3 regions of the Bacillus sp. NMTD17 genome follow, and region 1 is predicted to be linked to each of the others. Evidence: riboswitches for the same ligand, from Rfam matches in the RefSeq annotation. Region 1 holds a riboswitch; each other region holds the start of a gene.

The links. Region 1 has a riboswitch for thiamine pyrophosphate ahead of thiC (phosphomethylpyrimidine synthase ThiC). Riboswitches for the same ligand answer to the same signal wherever they lie in the genome.
Region 2: another riboswitch for thiamine pyrophosphate. It lies ahead of tenA (thiaminase II); the one in region 1 lies ahead of thiC (phosphomethylpyrimidine synthase ThiC).
Region 3: another riboswitch for thiamine pyrophosphate. It lies ahead of tenA (thiaminase II); the one in region 1 lies ahead of thiC (phosphomethylpyrimidine synthase ThiC).

The regions. Positions count from the first base shown of each region.
Region 1 is NZ_PVRH01000005.1:188,814-195,622, reverse strand. Features, by position in the region: gene C6347_RS15210 (serine/threonine protein kinase) at 1-37, shown strand, start outside; gene C6347_RS15205 (hypothetical protein) at 70-252, opposite strand; gene C6347_RS19275 (hypothetical protein) at 444-590, shown strand; gene thiC (phosphomethylpyrimidine synthase ThiC) at 626-2,386, opposite strand; TPP riboswitch at 2,514-2,622, opposite strand; partial or broken gene C6347_RS15195 (lysine transporter LysE) at 2,859-3,363, shown strand; gene C6347_RS15190 (YhcN/YlaJ family sporulation lipoprotein) at 3,412-4,029, opposite strand; gene safA (SafA/ExsA family spore coat assembly protein) at 4,353-5,702, opposite strand; gene nadA (quinolinate synthase NadA) at 5,834-6,809, opposite strand, start outside.
Region 2 is NZ_PVRH01000001.1:171,470-178,278, forward strand. Features, by position in the region: gene C6347_RS00805 (immune inhibitor A domain-containing protein) at 1-1,121, shown strand, start outside; gene C6347_RS00815 (ORF6C domain-containing protein) at 1,330-1,584, shown strand; gene C6347_RS00820 (DUF1304 domain-containing protein) at 1,590-1,961, shown strand; gene C6347_RS19120 (hypothetical protein) at 1,995-2,159, opposite strand; gene C6347_RS00825 (type 1 glutamine amidotransferase domain-containing protein) at 2,414-3,070, shown strand; gene C6347_RS00830 (hypothetical protein) at 3,212-4,339, shown strand; TPP riboswitch at 4,396-4,499, shown strand; gene tenA (thiaminase II) at 4,587-5,273, shown strand; gene C6347_RS00840 (ECF transporter S component) at 5,270-5,869, shown strand; gene C6347_RS00845 (ABC transporter ATP-binding protein) at 5,844-6,809, shown strand, end outside.
Region 3 is NZ_PVRH01000002.1:578,790-585,598, forward strand. Features, by position in the region: gene C6347_RS08110 (thiazole biosynthesis adenylyltransferase ThiF) at 1-612, opposite strand, end outside; gene C6347_RS08115 (thiazole synthase) at 609-1,376, opposite strand; gene thiS (sulfur carrier protein ThiS) at 1,381-1,584, opposite strand; gene thiO (glycine oxidase ThiO) at 1,581-2,693, opposite strand; gene tenI (thiazole tautomerase TenI) at 2,677-3,294, opposite strand; gene tenA (thiaminase II) at 3,269-3,979, opposite strand; TPP riboswitch at 4,058-4,167, opposite strand; gene C6347_RS08140 (monovalent cation:proton antiporter family protein) at 4,227-6,068, opposite strand; gene prpE (bis(5'-nucleosyl)-tetraphosphatase PrpE) at 6,231-6,809, shown strand, end outside.

The DNA.
Region 1 (6,809 bases):
CGGTCAGCTTAATAATCGAAATGATTTTTCTGCATAATGAAAGCCGCTCAGAGAGAGCGGCTTTCTGTTTTAATCTGTTTCTACGTGGATGCTATTCACATTTAATAAGTTAATGATTTCATTATTCAGCTTAAACCAATGATTGGCTTCTTCAATTTTCTTATACACATCATAGGTAGCTGGGCGTTTTAGCTCGAAATCAAGCACTTCCCCATTGTTCATATGAAATGTTACCTTAAATACTTTCATCATAAGATCACCTTCCACTCTTTCTTGTTAGCTGGCCAAATAGATCGGCTCTTTTCATTCATTCTCTATTCAACACGTTTCCCCTCCTTCTTTCCTTTCAAACACAAGAAGTTTAAATTTTGTTTAAATTCAAACAACATCTCTATCCCTCTGCTTTGCAAAGAAGTATATTATTTAAAAAGGAGGCTGTCTTCATGAAACGGCAAAAGAAACGAACATCTCCCGAAAGACAAACCGTCTTTTTTCATTTAACAGATGCCCTCATTCCGAGTTTGGACATGATGGTACTTGCATTAAAAGCATTTTTCCACCTCTTAAGAAAAGCCTTTTCCGCCATCTGATAAAACCCCGCACAACATACGTGCGAGGTTCTTTTTTAGGATGAATAAATTTGACTTCCTTGGCTGATAAACTCTTTCGCCTTCTTCTCCATCTCTCTTTTCACTTCTTCTGATTGATTGCGAATATCATGGGAAATTTTCATACTGCAAAACTTCGGTCCGCACATCGAGCAAAAATGGGCAGTCTTAGCGCCTTCCGCAGGCAATGTTTCATCATGGAACGCCATAGCTCTTTCTGGATCAAGTGACAGGTGGAATTGGTCACGCCACCTAAATTCAAACCTCGCTTTCGATAAAGCATCATCGCGCTTTTGAGCAGCAGGATGTCCTTTTGCTAGATCAGCGGCATGTGCGGCAATTTTATAGGCAATCACACCTTCTCTCACATCTTCTTTGTTCGGCAGACCTAAATGCTCTTTTGGCGTCACATAGCATAGCATCGCTGTTCCATACCAGCCGATCATGGCCGCACCGATGGCGGATGTAATGTGATCATATCCCGGGGCAATATCTGTTGTAAGAGGCCCTAACGTATAAAATGGTGCCTCTTTGCAAATCTCCATTTGCTTGTCCACATTCTCTTTGATTTTATCCATCGGAACATGTCCAGGCCCTTCAATCATCACCTGTACATCATGTTTCCAAGCGATCTCTGTCAATTCACCTAACGTTTCAAGCTCTGCAAACTGCGCCTCATCATTGGCATCAGCAATCGAGCCTGGTCTCAGACCGTCTCCAAGTGAAAAAGCAATATCATACGTTTTCATAATCTCACAAATGTCTTCGAAGTGGGTATAGAGGAAATTCTCTTGATGATGGGCAAGACACCACCTTGCCATAATGGCACCGCCTCTTGAAACAATTCCGGTCACCCGATCGACTGTCAGCGGAATATACCTTAACCTCACGCCCGCATGAATCGTGAAGTAGTCTACTCCTTGCTCTGCTTGTTCAATTAATGTGTCTCTGTACACGTCCCACGTCAAATCTTCTGCCACTCCATTTACTTTTTCAAGCGCCTGATAAATGGGAACGGTTCCTACTGGGACTGGGCAATTCCGTATGATCCATTCTCTCGTTGTATGAATGTCCTTTCCTGTAGACAGGTCCATCATGGTGTCTGCACCCCATCTGATCGCCCATGTCATCTTTTCTACCTCTTCATCAATGGATGATGTCACAGCTGAATTGCCAATATTCGCATTGATTTTGACGTGAAAATGCCTTCCAATAATCATCGGTTCACTTTCAGGATGGTTAATATTCGCTGGAATGACTGCTCTTCCGCTGGCTACCTCCTCTCTCACAAACTCAGGGCTTAGCTCTTCTCTTAACGCGATAAACTCCATTTCAGGCGTAACAATACCTTTTTTTGCATAATGCATTTGCGTCACACAGGCACCTTGTTTTGCGCGGAGCGGCTCATGATGAAAATCAGTATGAACATGATGAAAGGACTCTTTTTCCTTAGAACGATATCCGTTATCTTCTGGTTTCACATGGCGCCCTTCATAGCTTTCTGTATCCCCTCTTTCTTCGATCCATGCTGCCCTAAGGCGTTTTAATCCCTTAGTGACATCAATATGGGCTCTCTCATCGGTGTACGGTCCACTCGTATCGTACACACGAATCGGTTCATTTTGAATGTTCCCCGCCTGTGTCACAGTTTTTGAGAGGGCAATCTCCCTTTTTGGCACTAAAATGTCAGGTCTTGATCCTTTCTCATACACCTTTCGGCTGCCGTCAAAGCTTGATAATAAGGATTGAGTTGTTGGGGTATTTTTCTTTTCTTTCATTTGCTGTTCTCTCCTTCTCTTCTTGTCACCGGACAGGATGGAATCAGCACCAGCAAAAAAACCAGGCTCTATGAACAGAACCTGGTTTCGTCGACAGAAATAAACATGAATGTCATTCATATGACCCATGTATCATCTTCAACTTCCCCACGCTGGTACGAGCCAGATCAGGTCCAAAGGGTTAAGAAGCATACACTTCTCTCTCAGCCCAACTGCGGGCACCCCTAGTCACATTTATTGATTTCCACAACAGTGTAGCATAGAGATGCCATGAAAAAAAGAAGTTTTAGGAAAATAGTTCCTTTCCACTACAAAAGAGATACAGCAAGCTTGATATGCACCTTTATATACATCATCTCTCCCAATCATTCGATAAAATATGAAATAATCATTGATCCTTTTCTCCTATTATGTATAGTTAATCTAAACTGAGAATTTTTATACAAATTTTCCCAAAGGAAGTTCTAGTCGATTGCAAACATTTCTCGCATTTATCGTCGTAGGATTGTCAATTCCTCTGCCAGTTGGAGCGATCACGGTTGAAATGACAAAAAGGGATTAAAAAACGGATTCTTTCATGGATGCTGAATTTGCTCAGTTTTTATCACTGCCATTTGTCCAAATCCCGCTCTGGCTGATCGGAGCAGTATTCTTAATAATTCGGATCAAGACATCCATTTAGCTGGCGAAAAAGTCAATAAATCATTCGCAAAAACGTACAGAAACGGCTTGCTTGTTGCGGTGTCCCCTGGAAACCTTGTGTTCTGGGTTTCAGTATTCGGTGCTGTACTGGCAGATGCATATCCAAAAACAGATTCATCTGAATTTATGCTGGCTTCAGGCGGTATTTTGGCAGGGATTCTCCTTCATGACATCGGTCTTCTCCCCCTTGTATCCTTAACAAGAAAGGTATTTTATTACTTGGATTTGGCTGTTTCTTTAACGATTTTTATACAAGCATCAAGGGTTATTTTTAAGAAAAGGCTAAAGTTCTTGAGGAACTTTAGCCTTTCTTATTCTCCAACCTATCGAGTCATGCCTGTTTGGCCTGTTTCAAATTGTGTTCTTCTCATATCTCTAAAGCGTGTGAAAGCACCCTCGTCTTTAATGACTTGGACAGCTCTTCCATCTGCATAACGAGTCGCTGCTTCTTCAACTTGTGATACGCCCTCTGACGTCAAACGTCCATCTGATTTAATGGCAATATACACATTTTCATCTGTCACCATCACCTGTGAGTCTGCAACGTGGTTCATTTTATTGACACGGTTGGCAATTTTTCTTGAACGCTGGACGTTCTCTTGTTTATCGTAGCCAGAGAACGACATTTGGTTATGATAGTTCATATCTCCATGACTGTAGCGTCCATCTCCACCTGCGAGAGGCATTCGATCATCGGCTTGAGGACGGGTGCGATAATCAACATTCGTTGTGTTCCCACCGTTCATCCCCTCCATGAGTTCAGAAACTGGCCCTTGATGATCTTGATTATTGTCAGCCGCACGGTTATTCGAATGATATCCGACTGGCTGACCTGATTGATTATGACGTGTATCTACACCTGCATTATCATTTGTACCACATGCCGTTAACCCAATAGGAAGAAGCACTAATGCGATCGTTTTTTGCCATTTTTGTCTCAAACGAAAAACCCCCTGTACAAATTCAATCTCATGAGCGCGAAACAGGCTCTGTTTTAGCATGTACAGTTTGGGAAAAAATCAAGCTGTCAGTTATAAACAAAAAAAGGAACGATTGAGATCGTTCCTTCCAGATTGTTAAAATGATCTTTATTTTAGCCCTTTGTCTCTTTTTCAGCGTGATAGAAAACCTTTGCAGTCTAGGAAGGGCGAGCACCGGAGCGGAGCGAATTTGACATTCGTGAGCACCGGAGCACAGCCCTGACAACGAATGCGAGGGTTTGTCTACACGCTGAAAGGAACGATTGAGATCGTTCCTTCTGTCATTACTCTTCTTCGTCTTCTTCTGGTCTTGCAAAAACAGATTGACCTGGATATGGCTGCATATAAGGCTGAGCTGGAAAAGCCCCCATTTGGCCATAAGGAACAGGATTCGGATAATGTCCTGGCCACGGCTGATGCTGCTTCATGCCATCATCACATCCGCAGTCTTCCTTGCCATAAGCTTCATTTGAAACGTTTGGATAAAAGCCTTGATTCACGTTCGCATTGGCATTTGGGTGCATATGGTGGTGCCAGTGATGCCCGTCGTTTGCATGATGTTCATAATGTTCCCCGTAATAAGCTGGCGCTTGATACGCAGGATAATACGGTTGAGCTGGGTATGGATATGGCATCATGTGATGGTGATAATATGGCTGGACAGGATAACAAAGACCTGAACCTGGTAAAATTGGCGATGCTGGCACCATTTGTTGCGGGTATGGATACATTGCCGGCATGTAATGTCCATGACCAAAACCATAATAAGGATCATATGAATCATGATGCTGGTGATGGTGATGATGCTCTTTATTCTCAGCCATTCCTCCTACCGCTGCGCCTCCAACATTCGGCATTTGCGGGAAATTAGGAAGGTTTGGGTAATTGCTTTGCTCCATATCTTTTCCCTCCTCCTTTTGATGCGGAATATGAATAAACGGATCATACCCCTTTGCCACTTCATCTTTTAGATGGCCTTTATTTTCATCATAAAAATGGTCCTTGTTATTTTTATGGTCCTTATTTTCATGATGAAAATGTTCCTTGTTATCTTTATGGTCCTTATTTTCATGATGAAAATGGTCCTTATTATCTTTATGGTCCTTATTTTCATGATGAAAATGTTCCTTGTTATCTTTATAGTCCTTGTTTTCATGATGAACATGATCTTTGTGATCCTTTTTGTCATGAACATGATCTTTCTTTTCATGAACGTAATCTTTTTTCTCATGATGTTCTTTTTTGGGAGGAGGCGTGAATGGCTGGTAGAGATTGGTCTGATAATAGTTCACATCGACTTGTGGAAAAACTGGATGCTCGATCTTTGGCACTGGCGGTACATAAGGTACCGGTTCATTTGGCTTTTCTTTCGGCTTCGTATCTTGAACTTGCACGACATCTTTTGGCTTTTCTTTCACATACGGATGTTCTTTCGGCTTTGGCATTTCTTTTGCTTTGTGATGATCTGTTTTTACAGGAACACCACTAGATGGAATCTTGATCTTCATACCCGGCATGATCAAATCTGGGTTACTGAGTTGTGAATTTAGTTTTTTCAATTCTTGAAAGTCGACTCCGTATTTCTTTGAAATTTTCCAAAGGGAGTCTCCTTTTTGCACAATATGAATTTTCAACGTTTTCCCCTCCTATGCAAAACGTGAACGTAACGGTTATGTCAGAAGTACAATATGTTTCACCATAAATTTATGCCTATTTACAAGCCGATATGATAAAAACTTGTTTTCTGATAGGAGGGGCTGATTTATTATTTAATGGCGAGCATTTTATTCAGTGCAAGTAAAGCCTCTTTGGTAATGTCTTCATTGACCTGAATCAAACCGACCGGATCACCTTTATCAATGCTTTCTAGTGACCATAACAAATGAGGAAGATCGATCCGATTCATGGTCAAACATGGACACATATCCGGATTGAGGGATTCAATTTGTTTATCTGGATGCTGATCGATTATCCGCTTGACTAAATTCATCTCTGTTCCAATCGCCCACTTGCTTCCTGCTGGCGCTTCCTTAATCGTATCAATAATAAATTTCGTTGAACCGGCAAGATCAGAAGCCCTGACGACTTCATGCGTGCATTCTGGATGGACAAGGATTTGAATGTCACGGTCTCTTTTTCTCGTTTCTTCAATATTCCGCACCGTAAATTTCTCATGGACAGAGCAATGGCCTTTCCATAAAATCATCTTGATGCGAGAAAGCGGCTGATCGGTGATGAGCTTTTCTTCTATTTGATCCCAGACAGCCATTTCTTCTAGTGAAATGCCTAAATCGAATGCCGTATTACGCCCTAAATGCTGATCAGGGAGAAACAGAATCCGCTCTTTTTGTGTGAGCGCCCACTCCAGCACTTTTTTAGCGTTTGACGATGTAACAGTCGCCCCGCCATGCTTGCCGACAAATGCTTTAATATCCGCTGTTGAGTTGACATACGTGAGCGGTAGGATCGTATCTCCAAACAGATCAGTGAGCTGCTCCCATGCTATATCCGTTTGCTTCATGTTCGCCATATCAGCCATTGAACAGCCTGCTCTCATATCTGGCAATAGGACCTTTTGATTCTTATTTGACAGCATATCTGCCGTTTCAGCCATGAAGTGAACACCGCAAAACACAATGTACTCAGCCTCCTGATTGTCCGCGGCTATTTGTGCGAGCTGCAGTGAATCGCCTGTTGCATCTGCAAATTGGATGACTTCATCCTTTTGATAATGATGCCCC
Region 2 (6,809 bases), on a different contig from region 1:
GTGGTAACTGGCTTACTGGACAAACCATTGATGGTAAAACATTAAAGAAAAGCAAAACAGTGCTGATTGATGAAGCAGCAACAAAAGGAACGAATCATGATGCGGTTCGAGTGGATTTACCAGATAAAGAGATTGTGGTCACAAAACCTGCTCAAGGACAATATTCGTACTTCAGCGGAACGGGTGACAATTTGAATGCGACCATGACAACAACAGGTATCGATTTGTCGAAGGGGAGCAAAGCAAAGCTTACATTTAAAGCATGGTACGATATCGAAGAAGATTATGATTATGCGTATGTAGAAGTACGTGAAACAGGAACTGATCAGTGGAAGACCATTGCTGGTAACATCACGAAAGATCGAAATGAAGCAGGTGCGAACGAAGGCAATGGAATTGACGGAAAATCGGACGGATGGGTAGATGTAGCCTTTGATCTTTCTGCTTATGCAGGGAAGAAAATCGACCTGCAATTCCGCTATACAACCGATGCAGGCTATTCACTGCCAGGGTTATTTGTAGATGATTTAAACATCACAGCAGATGGGACGAAAGTGTGGTCAGATGATGCCGAGGGCACGTCTACTTTCACCTTTAACGGATTCTCAAAATCTAATGGAAAACAATATGCACCCCAATATTATTTGTTAGAGTGGCGCTCTTATGCTGACGTTGATAAAGGCTTAAAGCATATCAAACGTGGGGCAAGCCTCATGAGCTATAATAACGGTTTGGTCGTGTGGTATGTCGATCAATCCTATAGTGATAACTGGGTAGGAAATCACCCAGGGAACGGTTTCCTTGGGGTAGTAGATGCTGATCAGCAAGTATTGAAGTGGAGTGACGGCTCCATTGCTGCCACAGGCTTCCAAGTACATGATGCAGCATTTTCTTTGAATCCAAGTACGAAGCTCAATATTGATTATACAGCGACAACGGGCTTAACGTTGGCAGATCGCTATATTCGTCCGACTCGTACATTTAGTGATAAAAAGAATTATGTGAATCCAAATAATCCAGATGCAGGGCGTGATGTACCAACATACGGTCTATCCTTTAAAGTCGTTGGACAAAGTAAGGATCGTTCTGTTGGAAAGGTATTAATTTCTAAAAGTAACTAAACAGAAAGCCGGATTCTACCATTGAATCCGGCTTTTTGATATGGTAATAAAATGTTTTTGATGAAAAGGGCGGCTTTTTGGTCGAATGTCTGTTCTTTTTTATTTTGATATCCGAATGAAATCATTATATAATAGAGACTGGAAGGTTTTTCTTTCATACATGGTTCTTTTTTAGCTGTTAAAACAAAGGAAAGGATGAGCGTTACCAATGAGTTGTGTCACTGCTAAGCAATTGAAGGTGATTAGAGGGACGATGCAGACTTTTTGCAGCCATTTGGAGTATGATGGTCACGGTAAGCTTCATATCAATACCATCATGGCTTTTATTAAAAAGGAATTCGGTGTGAGAAAAATGAAAGACATTCCACAAAGCCGGTTTACTGAAGCGCTTGAATTAATACAAGACTTTGATTTATACACGGATAAAATAGAGATTCGTGATCGTCTATCAGAAAGGAATTAACTAAATTGAATATTTTAGCAATGATATTAGTAGGAATTGTCGCATTAGAACACATTGTCATTATGTTATTAGAAATGTTTTTTATGGAATCAAAGATGGCAAAGAGATCCTTTAAGCTGCCAGAACACTTGCAAAAGGATCCAAATGTAAAAGTGATGTTTGCCAATCAGGGGCTTTATAACGGGTTTTTAGCTGCAGGACTCATTTGGGGGCTCATTCTCGGATCGAATACTGTTGGATATATGATTCAGCTATTTTTCATTCTTTGTGTGATCATCGCTGCGGTATTTGGCGGTGTGACCTCTAATAAATCAATCATCATCAAGCAAGGAGTACCAGCGCTTCTTGCATTAATTGCGCTTATCCTGTCAATTTAACCATAAATAAAGCCGCCCTAGTGAGGGCGGCTTTTATCTTTTTCGAAGACCCATCAGACGAATAATGGATGTCAGACAAAGAGCAACGGCAACAGCCAAAATAATTTTTCCATACATGACCCCTGTTAGGTTCATCAAAAAGACGGCCAATATGATACAGAGCGTGATGATGATCATCACAATCGAATAGGTTTTCATCTCTTTTCCACTCCTTTTAAAGTCCCCTCACATCCGAGAGGTCTATCCATCTTACCTCATATGATATCACTCAATGACAATTTTACATGAAATTCCCTACCAATAGAATGTGACATATTGATTAGATTTGATGTCATGCCATATTTTTTAGAAAATCGGGTATACCATAAAGAGCTGCATTGAAGTTTAATTGCTTGATATTTAATTGTGCAAAATATAAAATAACCATATGATATATCGAAAGGATGATCAAGATGAGTAAGAAAGTGTTATTAGTATCGACAAGCAGTTCGGAAATGAACGGACATCCAACAGGCTTATGGCTAGAAGAATTGGCAGAGCCATTTCATATTTTTAAAGAAAATGAACTAGATGTCCAAATTGTCTCTATTCAAGGAGGCACTGTCCCTATTGATAAAAATTCCATTCCAGAAGGTGTTCCAGCGCAATATCAAGATGTATATGAATTACTTGAAGACACAAAGGCGCTTACAGATGTGAACCCAGCTGATTATGATGGCATCTTCTTTGCGGGAGGACACGGCCCAATGATCGACTTTGCATCTAATCAATTGGTAGCCGATGCAATCTTAGCCATTTCAGACAAAAATGGTGCAGTCGGAGCTGTTTGTCACGGTGTTTCAGCATTCGTTGATGTGAAGGATCAAGATGGCAAATCATTTATCGAAGGCAAAAAAATCACAGGCTTCACAAACGAAGAAGAGGAAGCTGTTCAGCTGACATCAAAGGTTCCATTTTTATTGGAAACAAAACTTCGTGAGCAAGGGGCAGCGTTTGAAAAAGGAGATGCCTTTGCACCATTCGCTGTAGTTGACGGGCAAATCATTACTGGACAAAACCCAGGTTCCAGTGCAGAAACAGCACGCCTGTTTGTTAAAACCATTTCATAAAATGATCAAAAACCAGTCGTAATATATGCGGCTGGTTTTTTTGTCATAAAGATGTCCTAAAAAAGACCAAAACAATGAATAGAATAATGGTAAAATATTAACAGGGCAAAAAACCCAATTAAGGAAAAAGGGGATGTTCCTGTGAGAGCATTTTATGTGAAAATCACTGCAGCTTTATTGTCTATTTTACTCGTCACAACAGGTTTATTTTCACCAGCATTAAAAGCAGAAGAAACACCGAAATCAGATGGGAAATTGTCACCACTGACGGAAAAAGCCATTCAGCAAGTGCAAGAGTCGTTTTTGAAGCAGGATGAAGGAACCGCTATCCAACAGAAGCAACTGAAAAAATCTTTTAAAGTAGATAAGAAAAATGGAATCAGTATCAAACGAAAAGCCGCTAAAGATGGCAAGATGCGTACATCTGCCATTCGCTCCATTGATGGACTAGCAATCAACCAATCGGTTGTCTTATCAGAGGACGACCCAGTTGATTTATGGTTTTTAAGCACATCTTCACCTCAGGCACTCATCAGCCGGATTACCTCTTCAAATCCCGATTATTTCGTTCAATTATTTGTTGTTGATTATGAAACAGGACAAGCGTACCCGACAGACCTGATTCAGCCCGCAGGCAGTCTCCTTGGTTTGACCAATTTACCAGCAGGTGACTACGCATTCGGTATCACAAGCGGTGGAGATTTCGGAGACTCTTACACGTTACAGGTGAATGCAAAAAACCCGCCCAATTTCACAGGGGCTGTGTCCCTATCGTCAACCTTACAATACTTTGTAGCTGAGTATGCAAATGGGGATGTATTTGCCAATGGCGCAAAAGTATACAACAAGCAATCGAAGACAGCAGATTATGAATGGGAGCGTGTATTTTATTTCTCTTATGATGGTAAATACGAACAAAGAACCCATTCGATTTCAAGTGTAAAAGTGAAAAGCATTTCCGCTCCAGTGTCGTACTCAGCGCCTTATGCAAGCTCCTCAGAGGCCATTCTCGTCTACTTAGATGTGGAGACATTGTTTATGTACCATCAATCTTCATATGCAAGCGGTCAATATTACCACGATACCTTTGTAGATACACTTGGCAAGAAAACGCCAAGGTATTTAGATATTGATGATATGACAAATTACGGCGATCATATTTTAGCTGTTGATTTGAAAACAGGAAAGCCAATTGATTTCTTCAGTGTCCTTAATTTTTACTATGCCGCAGGGATCGAGAAGCTGCCAACGATCAAAACATTGAATTAAGAAAGGTGGTTGACATCAAATCACCACATGTGTAGAGTAAAGATAATTAAATGACAAAAGTCCACTAGGGGAGTCATGTATGACTGAGACAAGAAGAAATCTTGGACCCTTTGAACCTGATCTAGTTCGTACTAGCGGAGGGAAGTGGAGCTGGACCTTGTCTTATTCATGATTGAATCGATAAGAAGGCCGCTCCATTTGGGGTGGCTTTTTCATTTATTCAACTGAAGAAGAGGAGGCTTTTTTTATGACGTTTTCAGCGCAATTAAGAAAAGAAGCAGAAACATTATTTGAAGCCATTTATCAGCATCCGTTTGTCAGAGGCCTGGCAGCAGGAAAGCTGGAAAAGGAACAGATCATTCATTACGTCAAACAAGATGCAGAATACTTACATGCATTTATTAAAATTTATGCAGCGGCTCTAAGCAGATGTACAGACAAAGAAGATATTGCCTTTTTCCATCAACAGATTGCGTTTGTACTAGATAGTGAGACGCACCCTCATCAAAATCTTTGCCGAGTGGCAGGTGTATCGTATGATGAGCTCCAAGGAGCTTCATTGGCTCCGAGTGCTCATCACTATATTCATCACATGCTGCAAGTCGCCCAGGAAGGCACGCTTGGGGAAATCATTGCTGTCCTGCTTCCATGTCCTTGGACATATTGGGAAATTGGAAAACGAATGCTCTCAGACGTGCAGCCTGACCCGTCACATCCGTTTTATGAGTGGATCACGTTTTATGGAGGGTTAACCGACTCTATTACAGTGGAGCTTTGCAAGCGGCTCGATCAGCTGGCGGAAGGAGCAAGTGAGAAGGAAAAGGAAAAAATGAAACAGCACTTTATCTTAAGCTGTCAGCTTGAGTACAAGTTTTGGGAAATGGCGTTTACGGTGGAAGAGTGGCCAGTTCCATTGCAGGTGCATTCATCATGACATGGAAGATGAAAGAAGTCGTCCTTGCTGTCATTTTATCCGTTGCGTGCGGTGTCATCTATTTAGGATGGTCCACACTTTACTTACCAATTACAGCACTAGTTGGCCCAGCAGGAGGCAACATCATGTTTGGCATTTGGGTGATTGCCAGTCCAATCGTCGCGTATATCATCCAAAAGCCGGGAGCTGCCCTGATTGCAGAAACAGCCGCTGCCGCTGTGGAATTACTGACAGGCAGCCACTTTGGTCTTTCAGCCCTGCTGATTGGTGTATGCCAAGGGCTTGGGGCAGAAATCGCCTTTGCTCTTTTTGGTTATAAACGATATCGCATGTGGACACTGATGCTGTCAGGTGCCTTTGCAGCTGTTGGAGCAATGGCATATAGCCTCGTTGCAAATGGCTTTGGTTATTACACGCCTCAAGTTTTACTCATCACACTGATGACTCAAATCATCAGCGGGATGATACTGGGCGGATGCTTAGCGAAAGTTGTGGTCGACGCATTATCCAAAACCGGTGTACTGAATCAATATGCCATCATGAAAGAAAAACGAAACAAAGGTGAACAGCATGGATTCATTTCTCGCGTGCAATAATCTCACTGTCCGTTTTTATGAACAGCCTCAGCCTGTTTTGCATCAAATCTCTCTTTCCATTCAAAAAGGAGAAAAGGTGCTTATTTTAGGACCAAGCGGGAGCGGTAAATCCACACTCATTTCAGTTCTGGCTGGGATTATTCCAGAACATATGGAAGCTGACATGCAGGGCGAAGTGATATTGCAAAGACATACAGGCGTCATGTTTCAAGATCCTGATTCCCAGTTTTGTATGCACCGCGTCAATGAAGAAATTGCCTTTAGCTTAGAGAACCGTTCCGTCCCTCGTGAAGAGATGGATGACATCATTCAGCAGCTCATGCAAAAAGTCCAACTCGATGTCGATCCGAATACAGACATTCATACATTATCTGGCGGCATGAAGCAGCGATTGGCACTTGCTTGTTTACTAGCGTTAGAGCCAGATGTGCTGTTCTTTGATGAACCGACCGCACAGCTTGATCCAGCAGGCAGAATGGAGATATTTCAGCTTCTACAGCAGCTTGCAGGTGATCAGCGACAAACCATGATTTTTGTAGAGCATGTGCTAGATGGTGTCATCGAATGGATGGACCGGGTGATTTTATTAGACGATCAAGGCAGCATTTTAGCAGAGGGGCCTCCAAAAGATGTGTTCGCGACATATGAAGAAGAAATGAAAGAGGCAGGGATTTGGCGGCCGAAATTATTTCCCGAGAAATGGTCCACAATTATTCAAGACCCATTTCATCCAATGAGTCAAACGCTTATGCAAACCTTTGAAGCAAGAAAAGAGCAGCGTAAAAAAGTGCCGTCGACTGAGCGAGAGACCATCATTCGCACAGAAGATCTTCAATTAAGCTATGGAAAAAAAAGGATTATGAGTGACCTTCAGCTGGATATCAAAGCAGGGGATTGGGTGGCGATAATTGGGGAAAATGGAAGTGGGAAAAGCACATGT
Region 3 (6,809 bases), on a different contig from region 1:
TTTAAGGGCATCTGCCACTTGATATGCCGCCACCTGCTGCACCACTGGACTAATGATACCGGCTGTATCACAGGTCATGCCTTGTGCGGGTAAATGTTCAAGCAGGCAGTGTAAACATGGCGTCTCACCAGGAATCACAGTGAATTGAATACCATAGCTGGCTACACAGGCTCCGTAAAGGAACGGAATTTGATGTTTGACAGCAGCATCATTTGCAATCATCCTCACCTCAAAATTATCCGCTGCATCCACGATAATCGAAGCCCCGCTGACAAGTTCATCAATATGTTGAGCGGTCACATCGATGACAATTCCTTTGACATGTACGTCACTGTTCACCTGCTTGAGTCTTTTTTCAGCCGCCACAGCCTTTGGCAGCCGATCATGCACATCTTGCTCCGTGTAAAGCTGCTGTCGCTGAAGGTTGCTCCATTCAATATAATCTCGATCCAAAATGGTGACAGATCCAACGCCAGCACGAACGAGCATTTCAGCACTGGCTGTTCCAAGTGCCCCTGCACCAATAATGACAGCCTTTGAGTCTTTTAACCGCTTTTGCCCCTCTGTGCCGATTGGCTGAAAGAGCTCTTGGCGCGAATAACGTGTGCTCAAAATGCCGGCATTCCTTCCTGCGGACTGCTTGCTGTCCCATAGTTTTTCAAAGGAATCCGTCCTGCCTCGAAGCCTAGTCTTCCTGATTCAATCGCCAGCTTCATGGCTTTTGCCATTTTCACAGGGTCCTTTGCACCAGACACAGCTGTGTTCAGTAATACAGCGTCAGCCCCTAGCTCCATCGCATAAGCTGCATCCTTTGGAGAGCCTACACCAGCATCAATAATCACCGGCACCTTCGCCTGCTCAATAATAAATGAGAGATTCAGAGGGTTTAGTAAGCCTTGCCCTGAACCAATCGGAGAAGCACCCGGCATGATGGCATGGACACCGAGCTCTTCTAATTTTCTCGCCAGTACCACATCATCAGATGTATATGGCAGCACGATAAACCCTTCTTCCAATAGCCTTTCAGATGCTTTTAACGTTTCGACTGGATCTGGCAGAAGAGACCTTGAGCAGCCAATGACTTCTACCTTGATCATGTCACACAGTCCAGAAGCCTTCGCTAAACGAGCAATACGAACTGCCTCTTCCGCAGTACTTGCACCAGCTGTATTCGGAAGCAGCGTATATTTTGATAAATCAAGCTGCTCCAAAAAATTAGGCTGAGATGCTTCGAAAATGTTCATTCTTCTCACAGCAAAGGTTAAAATTTCTGCTTCTGATACGTTCACGGCTTCTTTTTGAACTTCAAATGATGGATACTTCCCTGTACCAAGTAATAATCTTGATGTGAATGTTTTTCCGCCAATGTGCAGCATGTTGTCATCCTCCTCCTACAAAGTGAACGATTTCAATCGTGTCATTAGATTGAATTTTTACTTGTTGAAACGCTTCTTTGTCAATAATTTCTTGGTTCTTTTCCACGATCACTACTCTATTTTCAAGCTGATAGGCTGATAGCAGATCATAGATCGTTCCATTCTCTTGATCGAAATCAACGATTCTGCCATTCAATTGAATTTTCATACAAACAGTGCCTCCTTTCGGCCAATACGAAACGCGTGAAGCCATTCCTTTTTGACCGGTTCACCCAATATCAGGTCGCGAATGATCTCTCCAGTAATCGGGGCAAGTAAAATGCCATTTCTGTAATGCCCTGCAGCAAAAAGAATACGCTGATCTTCTGGGTGTCTTCCAATGTAGGGATGCCGGTCGCTTGTCGCCGGGCGAAGACCAGCCCAGCACTGATCAATCGGCATCTCCTTGATCGAAGGCATAAGCTGAGACGCCTTTTGAATCACAGCTTCGATGCCGCCAAGCGTTGGAACAGCCTGCCATTCGTTTGGCTTCATCGTTGCACCAACGACCAGTTTGCCGCTATCTCGTTGAACGATATAACAATGATCATGGTAAATGGTGTGCGCGAGTGCTGGACCATTATTCCATACAGACACACACTCCCCTTTTACTGGATAAAGAGAATGAGTTAATCCAAGCTCTTCAAAAAAACGGCCAGACCATACACCACTCGCTACAGTCAGATCATCACATGTGAATGTTCCCTTCGTTGTTCTAATCGCTAACGCTTCTTTCTCCCGCTTCACTTCGATCACGGGTGTACATTCTTTCACATCTGCCCCGAACCTTACCGCCGCTTGCCAAAATGCCCGGCATACCGCATAAGGTTCGACATGAATATCCTCTTTAATCAAACCTGCGCCTAAGATGTTCTCTGTTATTTGAGGCATGCATTTTTTTACGTTGCTTGCGTCCAGCCACTCAAATGTAGACAAATGCTGCATCCGGCAAAGTGCTTGTTTCTCCTCTTCTGTAAAAGCTACCTTCATGATACCGCCCGCTGATGTTCGAATATCAATGCCAGATTCATGCTGTAGATCGACTTTTAACTTCTCGTACAATGCCTGGCTTGCTCTGCCTGCTTGGAAAAAAATATTCTCATGCCCCTCTCCTTCAGCATGTGCACCGAGCATCCCAGCAGCCGCACTTGTCGTTTGCTTCCCTACCTCATTCGCCTCAAGTAAGACGACCTGCTTTCCTGCTTTTGCAAGGTGATAGGCAATGGACATTCCTATGATTCCACCACCAATGATTGCAACGTCATAATGCTTCTTCATAAGGATGCCCCTTTACCTGTTTAGAAAATGCTTGTGCCATCATGCGCGGCTGATGATGAGTAAAAATCCCAGACATGACAGCAATCCCTTTCACATTCGCGTGTTTCAATTCTGGAATGCGGTCAGGTGTCAATCCACCGATCGCCACCACAGGAATAGACAGTGAAGATGTCAGTTCTTTCACAAGCTGTACGCCTCTTGCCTGAAGTCCTGGTTTACAAGTGGTGTCATATACGTGCCCAAACATGACATACTCTGCTCCATTTTTCTCCGCTGCTTTCGCTTCTTCTATCGAATGAACAGAGACACCTGCATGAAGGTGAGGGAATTTTTGCCGCAGCTCTTTTGGCGAAAAGCTATGGCCTGGGAGATGTACCCGGTGAATATTGGTGAGCAGTGCAACGTCTACTCTGTCGTTGATGATGAGCTTCTCTTTCGGTACACCTTCTAAAAAGAGTCTTTTCACGAGATCAACAAGCTCACTTGCTGTTTTAGACCGTTCCCGGATATGAATAAAATCCACTTCAGGTGCGATGGCTTTTATTTGTTTGATCAGTTCATCCGCAGGAAGCGAATCATTTGTCACTGCGTGGAGTTCCATTTGCACCAACCCCATCTAAGCATGCTGTTTGCCATGTTTCTTTTTGATACGCCATTTCCCAGAAATGGTACTCGTAATAGCTTGAAATCACAAAATTTTCTTTCATATTGGCCCGTACTTGTTCTGACGCTTTTTCGGCTAGTTCATCAAAGCGGTTGACCTGTTCAAAGACGAGCTCCTTAAACCAATCCCCTCCATATGTCAAAATCCATTCCTGATAAATCGGATGGTCAGGTGTGGTTTGTTTTAGCTTTTCACCCACCTCATAATATAGCCAGTAGCACGGCAATAACGCGGCTAAAATCTCTTCAAATCGCCCGCTTTTCACAGATCGGTACATATGAGAGGTATACGCATAAGCAGTCGGAGAAGGCTTAAAGTTCTCGATGGCTTCATCTGAAATCTGCAAAAGCTCTGTGAACTTTCTATGCAGCGACAGCTCTGCTTCATACGTACCCTGCGCATGATACGCCATTCTGCCCGTCGTATGTAAGTCCTCACTAATCGCTGCGCCATATGCTTGCACCTTTGCAAAATGAGTTAAATAATATGAATCCTGCATCACATAATACGTGAAACGATCGAGTGAAAGCGTGCCATCTCCAATCCCTTTGACAAATGGGTGTGTGAAGCTTCCATTCCACCATGTTGCTGCTGCTTCTTTACATTCAGTTGAAAACGTCATGTTTCTCTCCTCCTGTTTTTCCATATAAAAAAGCCACTTTCCGCGTGGAAAGTGGCTTGGAATTTGTAAAAAGCATAGTCAAAAACCGCACCACTTCCCTACGCAGGTATGAACCTGTTCAGGTAATGAGGGTCTAAAAGTCGACACTTTTATCTCAGCCCTTTTAAAGGACTCCCCTAGTGGATCAAATATATGATGTTGTACTTCTATCTTAATCAGGAATTGTTCATTGGTCAAGGGTTCATTCTTACTCTAATTGGGCTCTTAGTCCTGCCACATACTCACGAGAGCCTGACACAAGCACACGGTCGCCGCTTCTAAGCGTGGTATCTCCATGTGGTACTAAGCTGTCTACCCCTCTGAAAATACGGACAAAGACCAAATCACCGGTAAACGGAAATTCCCTCAGCATGACATTGTGATAACGATGATTGTTCATTTGAATTTGATACAAAGAAGTATCCTCATTTGTTAATAATCGAATCGCATCCGGTGCTTCAATCAAGGCTCTTAGCACCGTTTTAGATGATAGGAAATTAGAAAACGTATCAATGCCTGCTTCCTTCAATGTCAGCTCTGTCTCAGCTTTGTTGACACTAGCAATGACTTGTTTCGCTCCTTCTTCCTTTGCAAATAAAGCAATTTCCTTATTTTTCGTCTCACTGCCTGTTGCGACGACGAGGACATCCTCCTGGCCAACGCCTGCCTTTCGCAGCGTCTCATCGTCGTACTCTTCAATCGATTCGACTTCAAAGATGGAGTCAGCAAGCAGCGCTTCTTTATTTTCTTGAAAGACATGTAAAATCCGAATATCATATTCATCCTGATGTAAATCAAGTGTGACAGGTAAGGTCAGCTGATTTGCACCAATAAAGGTCACACGTTTTTTATGGCTCGCAGCTTGTTCTTTTTTAAACAGCGCTTTAAACCAAACAGGCGTTAAAATACTCGTGAGTACCGCGACTAGAATCAGCGCTCCAGACATTTTATGGTCAATGACTCCGAGCCGCTCCCCTATCGTCGCAGCTGCAATGACGAGTGATAACGTCGATGTTAATAAAAAGCCAGAACCGATCACTTTTTTCATGTCATACCATTTTTTCAAATAAAGAATCGGGATGAGCTTACTAACCAGTAATGCAATAAACAGCAGCGGGATCATGATCATAATGGTTGGGTCCTTGAACAGTGCCCATATATTTAAATCCACTCCGACCATCACAAAGAAGATGGGGATCAAAAATCCGTAGCCAAATGAATCCAGCTGCTGGACAAGCTCTTTATTCGGCGAAAGAAGGGACACAAGTACGCCCGCTAAAAACGCCCCAAGAATATTTTCAGCACCGAGTGATTCAGATAAGGCAACTAAGACTATAATGAGAGTAAAGATCGCCCTTGTCCCAATTTGCACGGTCCCTTTTGACATGGACTGAAAAATCGACTTTGTCTTAAATACGCGGCCAAATAAATAAAGCAGAATGCCCGCAGCAAATAATAAGAGCAGAAGCCACATATTCCCTGTACCATCGCCATAAATGGAGGAAAACACAGCAAGTAAAATCATCGTCACCAAATCAGCAATGACGGCGACAAGCAAGATGATTTGACCGATATTCGTCTGCATTAACTTTTCCTCTTTTAAGGTGGGAACCACTACCCCTAATGAGATGGTCGATATAATGAGCGTCATTAAAAAAGCATTTTGGATAAACCCTGCAAGTACAAACGCATAGGACAGGATAAAAGAAATACTAAATACGCCAACAAAAATAATCGTGGCTGCCTTAAACGTATTTGGTTCTTTTAGACCATTTGGCAGTTCTCGTGCTTTCTTCTTTGACTCAAAAGAAGAAAAATCTATTTCAAGTCCACTTAAAAACATCAGAAAAATAAAACCGAGCATGGATAACGTGTCTAACCATGCATCATGTTCAACTACCAGTTGAAGACCGCTTTTTCCAATGATGAGCCCCATGATGATTTCAGCAACAACGACCGGAATGGTCAGCTTAAATCGGTGCAATAAAAGTGGGGTGAAAAAGGCGACAATAATAACGACAACGAGTGATGAAACAGATGTATGCTCCATTGGCTAAAGCCTCCTAACATTGATGTTTAATCTTTTAAGTTTTACATTAAAGCATTGATTCTAACAATTGCCTAAATGAAAAGAAAGCCATTCGTTATATGTTCTAAAATTCAAACTTCTTTAACCCCGATGAATGGATGAGAAAGATCAGGAGGAAATCTTATGAAATTTGATATCATTGGAGATATCCACGGCTGCTACGAAGAGCTGCTTACCCTCATACACAAACTAGGATACGAACTCAAACATGGATTACCCGTCCATCCTGATAAGAGAACGCTAGCCCTTGTCGGTGATTTAACAGATCGAGGCCCTCAGTCAGTAGATGTGATGCGATTTGTCATTCATGCCTACGCACACGGCGCGATCCGCTACGTACCTGGCAACCATTGCTTTAAGCTTTATCGCTATTTGAAAGGAAATCCCGTGAAATTACTTCATGGCATCGAAACCACAGTGAACGAAATAAAAAAGCTGCCCCTTCATGAACAAACCAAATTGTCACATGAATTTAAGCAGCTATTTGAGAAGGCTCCGCTTTACGATGTACTCATTCCTGATGAACTGATTATTGCTCACGCAGCGATGAAGGAAAAGGACATTGGAAGAAAACCGAACAAACAGATGCGATCCTATCTATTATTTGGCGCGGTCACAGGAGAAACGTGGCCGGATGGACGACCTGTGCGGAAGGATTGGGCAAAGGAATATCGCGGAAAACCGTGGATTGTATACGGACAT